DNA from 4 places in the Janthinobacterium sp. YR213 genome. Region 4 is predicted to be linked to each of the others. Evidence: predicted binding sites of a transcription regulator. Region 4 holds the regulator's gene; each other region holds the start of a gene.

Region 1 (4,186 bases), on a different contig from region 4:
CGCGCCGTGGGCCGGCTGGCCGCGCCCATGGCCCGCTATTTCGTCATCCACGACACCAGCTACCCGAATTTCCTGCTTGACGCCATTCCCGGCCACATCAACGATGCCAGCTGGGATTTCAACGACTTCAGCTTGCGCAATCCGGCGCTGGGCGGCGGTCCGAAAGGCCATGTCTACGTGAACCGCCTGGGCGGCTCCTTGCAGGTGCGCGACTTTGGCACGGCCAGCTACGCCAGCAAGCTGGAAAAGGACAAGCCGTCGCTGACGGGCCTGTTCCTGCACGTGGAGCTGGTGCAGCCGCGCAACTCGGTGCCCGGCGGCGGCAAGGGCAACGATGGCCTGGCGCCCGATCCCGGCTTTACGCCTGCGCAATACGAGCGGCTTGCCCTGCTGTATATCGCCGCCAGCGTGCGCAGGGGCACGTGGCTGATCCCCGCCTTCCATGCCGTCATCGATACAGGGTTTGCGAATGGTCATGATGATCCACAGAACTTTTCGCTGGCCGAATGGTCTGCCTCACTTTCCCGCCTCGATGCGGCCCTGCGGCAGGCCGATACTGGACAATAAGGCGTTTCCCCGGCGGCTGAATTGGCGCATACTATCGCAAGCATAGTCATTGCAGTCAGGAGTCCAGGTGAGTATTGCCACGGATCATCACGCGGGTCGCCAGGCCAGCGCACGCCAGCCATTGCAGCGCGCGCAGCGCATCTTTGCCATGCGCGACGCCGTCCTCAGCGCCTGGGAACAGCGCGTGCGCGCCAAGGTGCGCGGCGCCGACCAGTTGCTCACGCCCATACTCATCAATACCTTGCCCGCCTTTTTCGACAACCTGGCCGAAGCCCTCACCCCGGGCCACCCGCGCGAAAACGCCGCCAGCAACAGCAACGTGCCCGCCGTGCATGGCAATGAACGGGCGCGCATGACCAATTACGGCCCGGAACAGGTGATCCAGGAATACCAGATCTTCCGCGACTGCTTCGCCGCCACCGCGCATGAGTCCGGCATCACCCTGCGCAGCAAGGATTGGCAGGTGATCAATGTGTCGATCGACTCGGGCATCCGCGAATCGATACGCGAATTTACCAGCATGCACGAAGGCTTCCGGCGCCGTATCGCGGCCGGCCTGTCGCACGACATGCGCAATCCCCTGGCCGTGATCAGCACCAGCGCCCAGCTGCTGCTCAGGCCAGCCGACCCGGAACGGGTGACATTGCTGGCGCACAAGATTGTCGAGCACAGCAAGCGGCTCGACAGCATGATCGAGGAATTGCTCGATGGCCTCAGCTACCACCAGGGCCAGCAGTTGCCGCTGGTGCTGAGCCAGTTCGACGTGCTGCCGCTGGTGCACGCCGTGGCCAGCCAGGTCAACCTGCAGCGGCCGGGCAAATGCCAGGTCAGCGGGCAATCCGTCATCGGCTGGTGGTGCGAGAACTCGCTGCGGCGCGCGCTGGAAAACCTGCTCGGCAATGCCCTCAAGTATGGCGACGACGCGCCCATCAGCGTGCACGTGGAAGCGACCCACGAACGCCTGATCGTCACCGTCCACAATAGCGGGCGGCCCATCGCGCCGGAACAGGCCGAACGCATCTTTGACTACCTGCGCCGCGAGAACGACAGCCCCGCGCCAGGCTGGGGTATCGGCCTGCCCTTCGTGCAGAGCGTGGCGGAAAGCCACGGCGGCAGCATCGCCGTCGACAGCGCGGCCGAGACAGGCACCAGCTTCATCTTTGACGTGCCCGTCGATTGCCGCCCCTTCGTCCAGCCCGCCGACGTCCCCAAGAGTGACGCCTAGCGCACCGAATTGGTGCAAGCAATGGCGCGACGCCACAAAAGTGGTCATATTTACACCTGTTCACGCCTGCCTTGTTGGCACGCTTCCTGCTGAGCTATGCATAGACACGGCTCAAGGGAAATCACAACATGGCAAATTTTTTCAATGAAATGACTGCAAATGAAGTGGGGACGGACAGCAAGGTACGTGAACACTATCGTGAATTCAGCAACTGGCTGGAGCAGCAATCCCCCGAGACCATCGCCCGCAAGCGGGCCGAAGCCGACCTGACGTTCCGCCGGGTCGGCATCACGTTCGCCGTGTATGGCGACGATGCCGGCACGGAACGCCTGATTCCGTTTGACACCATCCCGCGCATCATCCCCGCCACGGAATGGGCGCAGATGCAGACGGGCCTGGTACAGCGCGTGCAAGCCTTGAACATGTTCATCCATGATATTTATCATGAGCAAAACATCATCAAGGCGGGCATCATCCCCGCCGAGCAAATCTACAAGAATGCCCAGTACCGCCCGGAAATGCAGGGTATTTCCGTCGCCTCCGACATTTACGCCCACATCGCCGGCGTCGACATCGTGCGCGCCGGCCAGGGCGAATTCTATGTACTGGAAGACAATCTGCGGGTGCCGTCCGGCGTGTCCTACATGCTGGAAGACCGCAAGATGATGATGCGCTTGTTCCCGGAACTGTTCGCCCGCAACCGCATCGCCCCCGTCGACCATTACCCGGACATGCTGCTCGACAACCTGCGCTCCGTCGCGCCGATGGGCGTGGATGACCCGACCGTCGTCGTCATGACGCCCGGCATGTACAACTCCGCCTACTTCGAGCACGCGTTTTTGGCCCAGCAAATGGGCGTGGAGCTGGTCGAAGGCAAGGATCTGTTTGTCAACGACAACTCGGTGTACATGCGCACCACGCGCGGGCCCAAGCGCGTCGACGTCATCTACCGCCGGGTCGACGACGATTTCCTCGATCCGCTGGCCTTCCGCTCGGACTCGTCGCTGGGCGTGCCGGGCCTGCTGTCCGTGTATCGCGCCGGAAGAGTCACGCTGGCGAACGCCATCGGCACGGGCGTGGCCGACGACAAGTCGATCTATCCTTTTGTTCCCGACATGATCAAGTTTTATCTGTCACAGGAGCCGATACTCAACAACGTGCCGACGTATCAGTGCCGCAAGAGCGCCGACCTGTCGTACGTGCTGGCCAACCTGGCGAAACTCGTCGTCAAGGAAGTGCATGGCGCGGGCGGCTACGGCATGCTGGTGGGGCCGGCGTCCAGCCTGGCGCAGATCGAGGATTTCCGCCAGCGCCTGCTGGCCAATCCGGGCGGCTACATCGCCCAGCCCACGCTCGCCCTGTCCGCCTGCCCCACGTATGTCGAGGCCGGCATTGCGCCGCGCCACATCGATTTGCGCCCCTTCGTACTGTCCGGCAAGACGATTTCCATGGTGCCCGGCGGCCTGACCCGCGTGGCGCTGGGCGAAGGCTCGCTGGTGGTCAACTCCTCGCAAGGGGGCGGCACCAAGGATACCTGGGTACTGGAACCAACATCTGTGTTTGCAGGAGAAAAAGCATGCTGAGCCGCACCGCCGATCATTTGTTCTGGATGGCCCGCTACACGGAGCGGGCGGAAAACACGGCGCGCATGCTCGACGTCAACATGCAAACCTCGATGCTGCCCCAGTCCGAGCAGGATGCGGAACAGGGCTGGCGCGCCACCCTGGGTATTTCCGAGCTGCAAAGCGCGTATGACCACAAATATGGCCGTTTCCACACGCGCGACGTGCTCGACTTCATGGTGCGCGATCCGAACAACCCCTCGTCCATCCTCGCCTGCCTGACGGGCGCGCGCGAAAACGCCCGCGCCGTGCGCGGCACCTTGACGACGGAAGTGTGGGAAATCCAGAACGCCACCTGGCTCGACATGCAGAAGCGCCTGAAAAGCAATCTGCTGGAAACGGACCCCAGCCAGTTCTTCGAATGGGTCAAATACCGCTCGCACCTGTCGCGCGGCGTGACCCTGGGCACCATGCTCAAGGACGAAGCGATCCATTTCATCCGCCTGGGCACCTTCCTCGAGCGGGCCGACAACACGGCGCGCATCCTCGACGTGAAGTTCCACGGCGCGCGCGATACGTCGAAAGACATCACCCAGCGCGATTTCTACTACTGGGCGGCCCTGCTGCGCTCCGTGTCCGGCTTTGAAATCTACCGCAAGGTGTACCGCGACGTCATCACCCCGGCGCGGGTGGCGGAATTGCTGATGCTGCGCGGCGACATGCCCAGGTCGCTTTTGGCCTGCATGGATGACGTGGTGGAAAACCTCAAGCATATCCGCAACGATGTGTCCGCCGATACGGAGCGTTTCGCTGGCAAACTGCACGCGGAGCT
Region 2 (4,186 bases), on a different contig from region 4:
ACAGTCGTTCGGCGATGACCGCCTGCACGTTATGGTGTATGGCGGCAACCGCGACGTGATCCAGTACCAGGCGTTTAATAAAGCATTCCAAAATACCAAAGTGGACGGTCTACTTAAGCATTCGGGCGGCGTGGTCGACTTCCAGCGCCAGTTCTATGGCATCGACACCAACTGGCTGCACGTGAACCAGCTGGCCGGCGGCAAGCTGAGCACCACCATCGGCATCGATTACGGCCGCTCCAGCGATGACCGTACCGGCTATGAGAACTATATCGGCGAAGTGTACGGATTGAAGGGCAAGCTGCGCCGCGATGAACAGAATGTCGTGTCCAGCCTCGATCCGTATATCCAGGCGGAATGGCAAGGCGGCCCATGGCTGCTCAGCGCAGGTGTGCGCTACAGCAAGATGAAAGTGGCGGTCGACGACCATTTCCTCAGCAACGGCAACGATAGCGGCAGCCTGGAGTTCAGCCACACGACACCCGTGCTGGGCCTGCTGTATAAATTGACGCCGAACGTCAACGTGTATGCCAGCGCCGCGCGCGGCTTCGAGGCGCCTACCTTGAATGAACTGTTTTACTCGGGCACGGGCGGCGGCTTCAATTTCAACTTGAAACCAGCGACCAGCACCAACCTGGAAGCAGGCGTCAAGGCGAGGATCAATAACAATACGCACGTGAACGCGGCCGTGTTCCAGATCAAGACCAGCGACGAACTGGTGGTCGACAAGTCCAGCGGCGGACGCACCAGCTACCGCAATGGGGGCAAGACCTTGCGCCAGGGTATGGAAGTGTCGCTGGACTCGAACCTGCCATATGGCTTCACGACAAAAGTGGCACTGACCAGCCTGCACGCCGTGTATGACCAGGCGTTTGGCAGCGTGCGCGAAGGCAGCCGCTTGCCGGGCGTGCCCAGCGCCAACTTGTTTGCGGAACTGGCCTGGAAAGATACGCTCGACCGTTTTGGCGCGGCGCTGGAAAGCGTGGCCAGCAACCAGGTCTACGCGGAAGACAGCAATAGCGAAAAGCCGGCGCCCGGCTATACGGTGTTCAATGCGCGCGTCAACGCCAAACAAAACGTGGGCAATTGGCGCTTCAAGGAATTTGCCCGCCTGAACAATCTTTTCGACAAGACCTACGTGGGCTCCGTCATCGTCGGCGACAGCAACAAGCGCTACTATGAAGCGGCGCCGGGACGCAATTGGTTGCTGGGTGTTAGCGCCCAATATAGTTTCTAAAACTAAAAAGCCCGCGCCTCTTCCGATGCGCGGGCTTTTAAACTAGTACAAGCTACTTCAGGGCCGTGCTTCCTTCACGCCATATTTTTCAAAGATGGCTTTCAATTCACCGCTGGCCGCCATCTCGTTCATGGCCGCCTGCAGCAACTTTGCCACGTCGAGCTGCTGGCGGCTGACGGCCAGGCCCACGGCCCAGCCGGCACGCGGCAAGCGGGCGAACGCCACTTCGCTCATGGGGAAAGCGGGATCGCTTTTCAGCACCGATTCGATCTCCGAACGGTTGGCCAGCACGGCATCGAGTTGCCCTGCCTGCAATTGCTGCAACGCTTCGGCCGCCGTGTCGAAGATGCGCACGTCGTCGCGGTACTTGCCATTGTCTTCACCCAGCATCAGCATGGCCGCGATCGATACTTTTTCCACGCCGATGCGCTTGCCGGCCAGCGAAGCGACGCCATCGAATTGCGGCACGGCTTGCGCGCTGCGCGCCAGGCGCACAGTTTCCACGTAGTACGGCGCGAAGATCTCGACCTTGTCGTTATCCGCCATCAACTTCTTGTCGACCGGCACATGCAGCATCACATCGGCGGGACCATAACCAAGGTAATGCCCCTTCCACACCATATTGCGCAAATCATCGTTCAAGTTCTCGCCGGCGGGAAATGGCAGCAAGCTCAGTTTCAAACCCAGCTTTTTCGCCAGCGCTTCGGCGATGTCGATATCGATGCCCGCGCCCTTGTCGGAAAACGGCGCGAACTCGTTATACACAGCCACTTTCAGGCTGCCCGACTGCTGCACTTTTTGCCAGTCGGCGCGCGCCGGCGCGGCTGCGCACAGCGCCAGGCAGGCGAGCGAGATCATCGCGCGCGCGCCCCGGAATTGAAATGAACGCATGGGACTCCTTTGTGATCAGTTCGATTTAATTCGATTCGCGGCGAGTTTCCAGATAGGTCTTGATGGCCCACATGGCTTCCTGGTTGAACACGCCTTCGAACGGCGGCATGTACACAGCGCCATTACGCACTTTACCGTGGCGTATGGTGGCCAGGTAGTAATTATCCGTCTCCTTGTAGCAAGCCTGTTTCTTTGTCTCATTCTTGATACCGAAGCAATCGCGGTCCAGCTGGCGCAAATCCGGCGCAATGCCGCCCGAGATGGCTTCGATGCCGTGGCAGCGGGCGCAATTCTGGTTGTAGGCCGAGGTGCCCACCGTCAAGGCCAGCTTGTTGCCCCGATACGGATTTTGTTCGAGCCACTTGTCGCCCACCTTGGGCAAGCCCGTGGTATCGACGCCTTGCGGCGTGACATTGCCGTGCGCATAGGCATGCGGCAAGGTCAGCAGGGAAGTGAGGGCAACGGCGCCGGCGGCGGCTACGCCGAGCAGGGTACGAATGGAATAGGTCATGCTGGTCTCCTTGGTTTTTTAGTCAATACCAAAGAAGAGCAAATGCCATGCCATGCGTCTATGCCCCACATCCGGCCGCCCATGTATCAATTTGGAACAGCTGCAACAGCCAGTTGTGTCAGCGCGCGCGTCAGGCGGCGGCCACCGTGCAGATGCTGCTCCGCTCCTGCTGCTCGAAAGTGATACGCACGGGTAAAAACCGGGTAATCACCTCCGCATTCGTCAGCGCATGCTGCGAGACCTTGTTGCAACTGAAGCTACCGCCGCCGGCCAGCGCCATGGGCAGCAAGAGCTGATCGGCCATGTGTTCGCCGACGGCCGCGTCCGTCTTGAGATAGGCGCGCACCTCGTTCAACAGGCGCTTGGCCACCGATTCGGCCAGCAAGGACTTTTCGCCGAAAGAAGTAAACACTTCCGTAATATACTCATGCTCGAGCGTCAGCAACAGGACATTGCCCGGTCCCTGCTCCGCCGGCAAGCCGACGAGGCGCAACTGCTTGCCGCTCCAGCCCATGCCCCCGGCGACACGCTCGAGCTCCCGCTGCGCCACCTGCACATGCACGCCCGCCACCACGCTTTCCGCATACCCCGCCTTCCGTTCACCGCGCTGCAGCAATGCGATGGGGCGCAAGCGCTGGCACGGTTGCACGGTGGCCGTCACCTCGCCGCCGCCCGCGGGATGAAAGCCATAGCGTTGCAGCGTAATATCCACCTCGGCCCCCATCTGTTCCAGGACACGGCCATACACGCGCTGCAGGAAATGCACGGGCGGTGCCATGGCATTGTGCGTGCCGCCAGTGATGCGCACGGTGGATGGCCCATCCGCATGCAGCAGGGCCGGCAACAGGGTTTGCAATACCAGAGTGCAACTGCCCGCGCTGCCGATGGCAAAGCGGTAGTCGCCGCCGCGCAGGGGACCAGGCACAAATTCCAGGCTCGACGCGCGCAGCGCCACCGGCGTCGTGCGCGCCCCGCAAATGGCGGTTGCCGCCTGCACGGCCAGCAGATGCTGGCGCAGCAAGCCGGGCTTTTCCCGCCCCGCGCGAATGTTAATCAGCCGAAACGGTTGCCCCGTGATCATCGACAAGCTCAGCGCCGAACGTAAAATCTGTCCGCCGCCTTCGCCTTGCGCTCCATCTATTTCTATCATCTCTGTTTTCTCTCTATTATCCTTTGACGCAGACGACCTGCTTCAAGATATGCACGACATCAACCAGCTCGCGCTGCGCCAGCATCACCGCATCGATATCCTTGTAGGCCATCGGAATTTCATCGATCACGTTTTCATCCTTACGGCATTCCACGCCTTGCGTAGCGCGGATCTGGTCATCCAGGTTGAAGCGCCGCTTCGCTTCCGTGCGGCTCATCGTGCGTCCCGCACCGTGGCTGCAGCTATGGAAACTCTCCGCATTGCCCTTGCCGCGCACGATAAAACTCTTCGCGCCCATGGAACCGGGAATGATCCCCAGCTCGCCGGCACGGGCCGACACGGCGCCCTTGCGCGTAATCAATACATCCTTGCCGAAGTGGTGCTCCTTCTGTACATA
Region 3 (4,186 bases), on a different contig from region 4:
CGCCCGCCGGAGCTGATCCTGCTCGACGTGCGCATGCCGGGCCTCGACGGCTTTGAAGTGTGCCGCCGCCTGAAGGAAATACCGTCCCTGCGCCAGGTGCCGGTGATCTTCCTGTCGGCCCAGTACGATACGGACGACAAGGTGCGGGGCTTCGCGCTGGGCGCCGTCGATTTCATCGCCAAGCCCTTCCAGGCCGAGGAAATCCTGGCCCGTACGGACGCCCACGTGCGCCTGGCGCGGGCGCAGCTGCAGCTGGCGCAGGAGCGAGCCAACCTGGAGCGGCGCGTGGCCGAACGCACTGCCGAACTGGAACAGGTGGCCAGCACCCTGGCGCGCGAAGTGCAGATCCGCCGCGCCAATGAAGAATTGCTGCGCCTGTCGGGCCAGGTCTTTGAAGCGACCCAGGACGCCATCCTGATCACGGATCCTGCCGGCGTCATCGTCACGGCCAATCCCGCCTTTACGCGCATCACCGGCTACGCGGCGCAGGAAGTGGTGGGCACGGACATCCTGCGCCTGCATGCCGAACACACGGGCGAGGCGGTGCTGCTGGCCCTGCGCCAGGGCTTGCGCAGCAGCGGCTGCTGGTCGGGCGAGGTGCAGACGCGGCGCAAGAGCGGCGACACCTATCCCTGCCTGCTCAGCGCCTCCACCGTGCACGGCCCCGATGGCGCCGTCGTCAACTACATCGGCGTCTTCCTCGACATCAGCGAGCGCAAGGCCGAGCAGCATCTGATCGATTTCCTCTCCTACCACGACGCGCTGACGGGCTTGCCGAACCGCGTGCTGCTGCGCGAGCGCTTCGAACAGGCGCGCGCGAACGCCCTGCGCGACAGCCAGCAAGTGGTGCTGATGTGCCTGGACCTGGACCGCTTCAAGAACATCAACGATTCGCACGGCCAGGCCGTGGGCGACAAGGCGCTGCAAGTGGTGGCGCGTTTCCTGTCCGGCTGCGTGCGCGAGGGCGACACGGTGGTGCGCCAGGGCGGCGACGAATTCCAGATCCTGCTGCAGGACGATGCCCTGCTGGGGCGCACCCTGGGGCTGGCGCAAACCATCCTGGCCGGCTTGCGCGAAGAACTCAGCGTCGATGGCGAGCGCCTGGCGCTGACCACCAGCATCGGCATCGCCATGTGCCCGGCCGACGGCGACAGCCTCGACGACGTGCTGCGCCACGCCGATACGGCCCTGGTGCGCGCCAAGGAAATGGGACGCGACCATTACGCCTTCTTCACGGAGCGCATGGGCAGCGATATCCGCGCCCGCCTGGCGATGCAGCAGCAGCTGCGCGGCGCCATCGGCCGCGATGAATTTGAAGTGCACTACCAGCCGCAGATGTGCTTGCGCACGGGCGCCTTGCTGGGCGCGGAAGCCTTGCTGCGCTGGGATAATCCGGTGCTGGGCAAGGTGCCGCCCGGCCTGTTCATCGCGCTGGCAGAGGAATATGGCTCGATCACGGCCATCGGCGAATGGGTGCTCGAAAGCGTGTGCGCGCAGATCCGCGCCTGGCACGACGCGGGCCTGGGCAGCATCAAGGTGGCCGTCAACCTGTCCGGCAAGCAGTTCGCGCAAGACCGCACGGTGCCGTTCGTCGAGGCGGCCTTGCGCAAATACGCCATCGCGCCCGCCTGCCTGGGCATCGAGATCACGGAGAGCACCGTGATGGGCGATCCGGACAAGGCCGTGGCGGCCCTCACGCGCCTGAAGGATATCGGCGTGGGCATTTCGCTCGACGACTTCGGCACCGGCTATTCCAGCCTGGGCTACCTGAAGCGCTTTCCCATCGACGTGCTGAAGATCGACAAATCGTTCGTCGACGATGTCACCACCAGTAGCAGCGATGCGGCCATCGCCCGTTCCGTCATCTCGCTGGCGCACAACCTGGACATGCGCGTCATCGCCGAAGGCGTGGAAACGCGCGAGCAGGTCGACTTCCTGACGGAACACGGCTGCGACGAAATGCAGGGCTATTACTTCAGCCGCCCCCTGGATGCGGAAGCCTTCACGGCCTTGCTGCGCGAACGGCGCACCCTGGCCGTGGCGGCGGCCTAAGCGCCGCGGTGCGGCCGATGCACCATGCCGGTGCGTTCGCTGCAGCGCGGTGCACGATTCTCACTTTTATTTCCCCTGACGCTGGCACATATCCTGCTTAGGTAATCGCTTATTTACGCGATTGCCCCGCATGCCAGACAGTACCCCTCCAGCCATGCTTTTGCAGGCCAGCGCGCACGGCGCCTGGCAGGCGCACTTGCGCCTGGGCTTTGCGCTGCACGATGGCGTCAGCCGCCTCGTCGAGCGCACGCACAGCGGCCCCCTGCGCGTGCAAAAGCCCCTGTATCCGGAGGGTGATCGCGTCTGCCACGCCATCATCGTCCATCCGCCCGGCGGCGTGGTGGGCGGCGACCAGCTGGCCGTCGACGCCACGGTGGGCGCGGGTGCGCACGCCTTGCTCACGTCCCCGGGCGCCGCCAAGTGGTACCGCGCCAACGGCCATGTCTCGGGCCAGCACATCATGCTGCGCGCCGCTAGCGGTGCGGCTATCGAGTGGCTGCCGCAGGAGAGCATTTTCTTCGACCAGGCTTGCGTGCGCCTGCGCCACGAGGTGGACCTGGCGCCGGACGCGGGCTACATCGGCTGCGACATCGTCTGCCTGGGCCGCAGCGCCTCGGGCGAAATGTTCAACACGGGCAGCATCAGCCAGCAGGTGCGGATCCGCCGCGGCGGCAAGCTGCTGTGGTGGGAGCAGGGCTTGCTGGCCGCCGGCGGCGCGCTGATGGCCAGCCCACTGGGCCTGGGAGGCCACACCGTGTGCGCCACCCTGATCGCCATCGGCACGCCCGTTTCTCCCGCCGTGCTGGCGGCCGTGCGCGAGATCGCCGTGCCGGAAGGCGCCGCGTTTGGCGCCACGCACATGAAATCGCTGGTGGCGGTGCGCCTGCTGTGCGGCGACAGCGAGGCGGCGCGCCGCATCATGCTGGCCGCCTGGCAGTTGCTGCGTCCCGCCATGCTGGGACGCGACGCCGTCGTGCCCCGCATCTGGAACACTTAATCAGGAAAGAAACGCAAGGAAAATCATGGACCTGACTCCCCGCGAAAAAGACAAGCTGCTCATTTTTACGGCCGCGCTGCTGGCCGAACGGCGCCTGGCGCGCGGCTTGAAGTTGAATTATCCGGAAGCGGTGGCCCTGATCAGCGCGGCCATCATGGAAGGGGCGCGCGATGGCAAGTCGGTGGCGCAGCTGATGTCGGACGGTACGAAGATACTCTCGCGCGCCGACGTCATGGACGGCATCGCCGAGATGATCCCTGATATCCAGGTGGAGGCGACCTTCCCCGACGGCAGCAAGCTGGTCACCGTGCACCACCCGATACCTTAACCAACCAAGCGACATTACAGGAGCCGGTCATGACCCCAGGCGAATACAAATTGGAAGAAGGCGAAATCAGCTTGAATGCCGGACGCGCCACGGCCACCGTGGTAGTGGCCAACCGGGGCGACCGGCCGATCCAGGTGGGCTCGCATTTCCACTTTTTCGAAGTCAACCCTGCGCTGTCCTTCGAGCGCTGGCGCGCCTACGGCATGCGCCTCAATATCACGGCCGGTACGGCCGTGCGCTTCGAGCCGGGCCAGCAGCGCACGGTGGAACTGGTGGCGCTGGCGGGCGAGCGCAAGGTCTACGGCTTCAATGGCGCAGTGATGGGCGAACTGCAAGATACTCCACCGGGAAAGGATTGAGATGGCCAGCATTCCCCGCAGCGCGTATGCCGAAATGTTCGGTCCCACCAAGGGCGACCGCATCCGCCTGGCCGACACGGAACTGTTCATCGAGATCGAGCATGACTACGCGATCTACGGCGAAGAGGTGAAATTCGGCGGCGGCAAGGTGATCCGCGACGGCATGGGCCAGTCGCAGCGCTGCGCGGCCGAGGTGATGGATACCGTCATCACGAATGCCGTCATCCTCGACCACTGGGGCATCGTGAAGGCCGATATCGGCCTGAAAAACGGGCTGATCTTCGGCATCGGCAAGGCGGGCAATCCCGACATCCAGCCCGGCGTGACCCTGGTTATTGGCGGCGCCACCGAGATCATCGCCGGCGAAGGCTTGATCGTCACGGCCGGCGGCGTCGATACCCACATCCACTTCATCTGCCCGCAGCAGATCGAGGAAGCGCTGATGAGCGG
Region 4 (4,186 bases):
ACAGGCCCAGCTGGCCGGCCAGGCGGGATAGAAAATAACTGCCGCCCACGTCGGGAAACAAGCCGATATTGACTTCCGGCATGGCCATGCGCGTGCGGCCCGTCACGATGCGCAAACGGTTGCCCGGCCCGGCTTGCGCCACGCCCATGCCGCCGCCCATCACCACGCCATCCATCACGGCGATATACGGTTTCGGGTAGAAATGAATTAAATGATTTAACGCATATTCTTCCGTAAAGAAATCTTCCAGCATGGCGCTGCCGCCTTGCGGCGTGGCCAGGCCCGCATCGTAAAAGAAACGGATGTCGCCGCCGGCGCACAGGGCTTTTTCACTGCTGGAGCGGATCACCACGGCATCCACCTGCGGATCGTCGCGCCAGGCCAGCAAGGCCGCGCTCAGGGCGCGTACCATCTCCAGCGACAGGGAATTCAAGGCTTTCGGACGGTCGAGCACGATATGGCCCGTGCGGTTGCGGATGGAAGTCTGGACGAAGTCGCTCATGGCAGGCAGGAAAGAAGTGAAAGTGCAAACATTTTAGCCCCTGCGCGGCGAACATTGCGCTCAAAAGGTCCAGGCGCAAAAAAGGGCGCAAGATGTGCGCCCTTAGTTGATCACAACTGCTGGAAGCGGGTGGCCTTAGACGGCGACGACGGCTTCTTCCTCGGAGTTGTCTGGCAGATGCTTGATCGCCTCTTTACCGTGCCCTTGCACTTTGGTTTTGTATTTCATCACTTGCCTATCGAGCTTGTCGATCAGGGTATCGATCGCGGCGTACAGGTCGTGCGCCAAGCTTTCCACATAGACAGTCTTGCCGCTCAAACGCAGGTTGACTTCAGCCTTTTGACGTTTTTCTTTCTCTTTGAGGTTATCCACGGTCAGAATCACGGCGATATCGATGACTTGATCGAAATGACGTTTCACGCGCTCCAGCTTCGTTTGTACGTATTCACGGATGGCTGGTGTCACTTCGAGATGATGTCCGCTGATGGTGAGATTCATACACACTCCTAAAGATGATCGGGTTCGTGCGGTCCATCCTATCCGGCCCGCAGAGGAACCGAAAAAAACTTACAAACACTTACGCAGGCTCACTGGCGGAATTTTCAACGCTTCCCGGTATTTGGCAACAGTACGTCGCGCAATCACCATGCCTTGTTCCCCCAGCATGTCCGCAATCTTACTGTCGGATAAAGGATTTTTAGGGTCTTCTGCTCCTGTCAGTTGCACGATCAATGCCCGTATCGCCGTCGATGACGCTTCGCCCCCCGCTTCGGTGGCGACGTGGCTACCAAAGAAATATTTCAACTCGAACATGCCGTGCGGGGTCAGCATGTACTTTTGAGTTGTTACCCGCGAGATAGTACTCTCGTGTAAACCCAGTGTATCAGCTATTTCACGGAGCACAAGGGGACGCATGGCAACGGCCCCATGCGAGAAAAAGTTCTTTTGTCTTTCTACTATCGCCTGCGCCACGCGCAGGATCGTGTCGAAGCGCTGGCGCATATTCTTGATCAGCCACTTGGCTTCCTGCAACTGTGCGCCCATGGCGCCTTCGCCCTTGCCTTGCTTGAGCAAGTTGGCGTACATGGCATTGACGCGCAGGCGCGGCATGACATCGTTGTTCAAGGTCACTTGCCAGCCATTGCGCGCGCGCTTGACGACGACGTCGGGCACCACGTAATCGGACACGTCCGAGGCGAACACGGCGCCCGGATGCGGATTGCACTGGCGAATCACCGTCTGCGCTTCGCGCAAGTCTTCATCGTCGCAATCGAGGGCTTTTTTCAGCTTGTTGAAATCGCGCTGGGCAAACCAGGCCAGGTGCTTTTCCACGATGACGAGGGCCATGCGGCGCGTCACCATGGCGATGTGCGGCAAGCGCTTGATTTGCAGCGCCAGGCATTCGGACGCGTTGCGCGCGCCCACGCCGGGCGGATCGAAACTTTGCAAGAGAGACAAGGCCGTGCGCATCTCGTCGGCGTCGATTTCCAGCTCTTCCGGCAGGCGCGCCAGGATGTCGTCGAGCGACTCTTCCAGGTAGCCATTGTCGTCGAGCGCGTCGATGATCAGCTCGACCAGCGCGCGGTCGCGCAATTCGAGTACCGTCACGCGCATCTGCTCCATCAGGTGTTCGCGCAGGGTGCAGTGATGGGCTTCGAGTTGCGGGCGCGAATCCTCGTCGTCGGGCGCCTTGCCGCGGCTCGCCTCGCTCCAGTCGCTGTCGCCGCCATCCGCGGCGGCAGGACCCTCGCCGGCATCGCCATCAAAGGTTTCCGCTTCGGCCGGCGCCGCGGGCGCTTCCTGGCCCGGCGGCTGGGGCGGCGCTTCGGCCGGCGCGGCCGTGGAACTCAAGGCGCCATCGGACAGCAGGCGCAGCGAACGGTCGAGCGGATCGTCGAGGCGTTCGAGCAAGGGATTGTCCGTCAGCAATTGCTCTAGTTCCTGATGCAATTCCAGGGTAGACAATTGCAACAGGCGTATCGATTGCTGCAACTGCGGCGTCAGTGCCAGGTGCTGCGAAGTGCGCAGCTGCAATGATTGTTTCATTGGCTTACATGCGGAAGTGTTCGCCCAGATAGACCCGGCGTACCGACTCGTTCGCGATGATGTCGTCGGGGCGTCCCGACGCCAGTACCGAGCCCTGGTTGATGATGTAGGCACGGTCGCAGATACCCAGCGTCTCGCGCACATTATGATCGGTGATCAGCACGCCGATATTGCGCTCCTTCAAGAAACGCACGATGCGCTGGATCTCGATCACGGCGATCGGATCGACGCCGGCGAACGGTTCGTCGAGCAGCACGAAACGGGGATCGGTGGCCAGCGCGCGGGCGATTTCCACGCGGCGGCGCTCACCGCCCGACAGGGACAGGGCCTGATTCTCGCGCAGCTTTTCAATCTGCAAGTCGGCCAGCAATTTATCCAGGCGCACCTCGATCTCGGCCTTCGTCAGCGGACGGCCTTCGACGGTCTGGATTTCCAGCACGGCGCGGATATTGTCTTCCACCGTCAGCTTGCGGAAGACGGACGCTTCCTGCGGCAGGTAGGACAGGCCCATCTGCGCGCGGCGGTGGATCGGCAGGCTGGAGATGTCCACGCCGCTGATATCGATGCTGCCGCCATCGGACGGCACCAGGCCGACGATCATGTAGAACGAGGTGGTCTTGCCGGCGCCGTTCGGGCCCAGCAAACCCACCACTTCACCGCATTCGACTTGCAGCGAGACATCATGCACGACTTGCCGCTTGCCATAGGTTTTTTGCAGCCCGCGAACGATCAGGGTGCTGCCGCAACGAGTATTGTCCATTATTTCTTTCCTGGCGCAGGCGTGGCCGGCGCTTTCTCCGCCGCCGGTGCCTTGGTTTTCGGCTGGATCACCATGCGCACGCTGCCGCCATCCGGGGTGCTGGTGCCGCTGTTGGAATTTTCCATCGCAAACACTTCCTTGCGGCTGTCATACGAGATGAAGGCGCCATTGGCCACGTCGGTCACTTTCGTGCCTTCCAGGCGCGTCAGCTTGGCCCTGGAAAACAGTTTCACCACTTCCGTCTTGTTGTCGTATTCCACGCGCTCCGCTTCGCCTTCCACCCACAGGTCGCCCGCGCCATCGCGCTTCTGGCGGAAGGTGGCGAGCTTGCCGGGATCGGCCCAGAAGGTAATGAACTGGTAGCCTTGCGGATCTTCCGTGATCACGGCGCGCCCCGCCTTCATGGTCAGGGTCCCCTTGACCAGCACGACGTCGCCCGTCAGGGTGCGCACCTGCTTGATGTCATCGACGTGGCCACTGCGTGCCGTGATGACGGCTTCCTTCTCGGAATCGGCCTTCTCGGCATGCGCCACGCCCATGATGGCCAGGGAAAATACGGTCAACAGCAAGATGTTCTTCATAGTATGGTTTCCTTGTTTCATTCTGTCATTTTGCCGCCGCGGCCGGGCGCGGTTTCGGCGGGAGGACCATGCGCAGCGCATTCTGCACTTCCACCACGCCGGTGGCGTTATTGGCTTTCATGCCGATGCCATTGAGACGCGAGGTGCCTGTCAGGATATCGACAGGCACGTCCGTTTCCATTCTTTCCTCATCCGGGAACACCGTCAGCGCTTCCGTCTTGACTGTCAGGTTCTGCGCCTTCGGACTGGCCACGCGGTCGATCACGACATTGCGGTGCAGTTGCAGCCGGGTATTGT

What was found. The regulator sigma-54, encoded in region 4, starts transcription at its own class of promoters, with help from an activator protein. The targets are predictions, from matches to a motif close to TGGCANGNAANCTGCTTT.
Region 1: the regulator sigma-54 is predicted to act here: its motif matches at 1,868-1,885, upstream of BLT98_RS01075 (circularly permuted type 2 ATP-grasp protein).
Region 2: the regulator sigma-54 is predicted to act here: its motif matches at 2,675-2,692, upstream of pedF (cytochrome c-550 PedF).
Region 3: the regulator sigma-54 is predicted to act here: its motif matches at 2,135-2,152, upstream of BLT98_RS05300 (urease accessory protein UreD).

The regions. Positions count from the first base shown of each region.
Region 1 is NZ_FNDA01000001.1:254,168-258,353, reverse strand. It holds gene BLT98_RS01085 (hypothetical protein) at 1-567, shown strand, start outside; gene BLT98_RS01080 (sensor histidine kinase) at 635-1,792, shown strand; gene BLT98_RS01075 (circularly permuted type 2 ATP-grasp protein) at 1,921-3,375, shown strand; gene BLT98_RS01070 (alpha-E domain-containing protein) at 3,369-4,186, shown strand, end outside.
Region 2 is NZ_FNDA01000011.1:4,691-8,876, reverse strand. It holds gene BLT98_RS28385 (TonB-dependent receptor family protein) at 1-1,237, shown strand, start outside; gene BLT98_RS28380 (substrate-binding periplasmic protein) at 1,295-2,128, opposite strand; gene pedF (cytochrome c-550 PedF) at 2,154-2,639, opposite strand; gene rtcA (RNA 3'-terminal phosphate cyclase) at 2,770-3,789, opposite strand; gene BLT98_RS28365 (RtcB family protein) at 3,806-4,186, opposite strand, start outside.
Region 3 is NZ_FNDA01000001.1:1,199,307-1,203,492, reverse strand. It holds gene BLT98_RS05305 (EAL domain-containing response regulator) at 1-2,052, shown strand, start outside; gene BLT98_RS05300 (urease accessory protein UreD) at 2,183-3,049, shown strand; gene BLT98_RS05295 (urease subunit gamma) at 3,075-3,377, shown strand; gene BLT98_RS05290 (urease subunit beta) at 3,407-3,736, shown strand; gene ureC (urease subunit alpha) at 3,738-4,186, shown strand, end outside.
Region 4 is NZ_FNDA01000003.1:200,371-204,556, forward strand. It holds gene BLT98_RS14850 (enoyl-CoA hydratase/isomerase family protein) at 1-502, opposite strand, end outside; gene raiA (ribosome hibernation-promoting factor, HPF/YfiA family) at 638-1,000, opposite strand; gene BLT98_RS14860 (RNA polymerase factor sigma-54) at 1,070-2,548, opposite strand; gene lptB (LPS export ABC transporter ATP-binding protein) at 2,553-3,308, opposite strand; gene lptA (lipopolysaccharide transport periplasmic protein LptA) at 3,308-3,889, opposite strand; gene lptC (LPS export ABC transporter periplasmic protein LptC) at 3,915-4,186, opposite strand, start outside.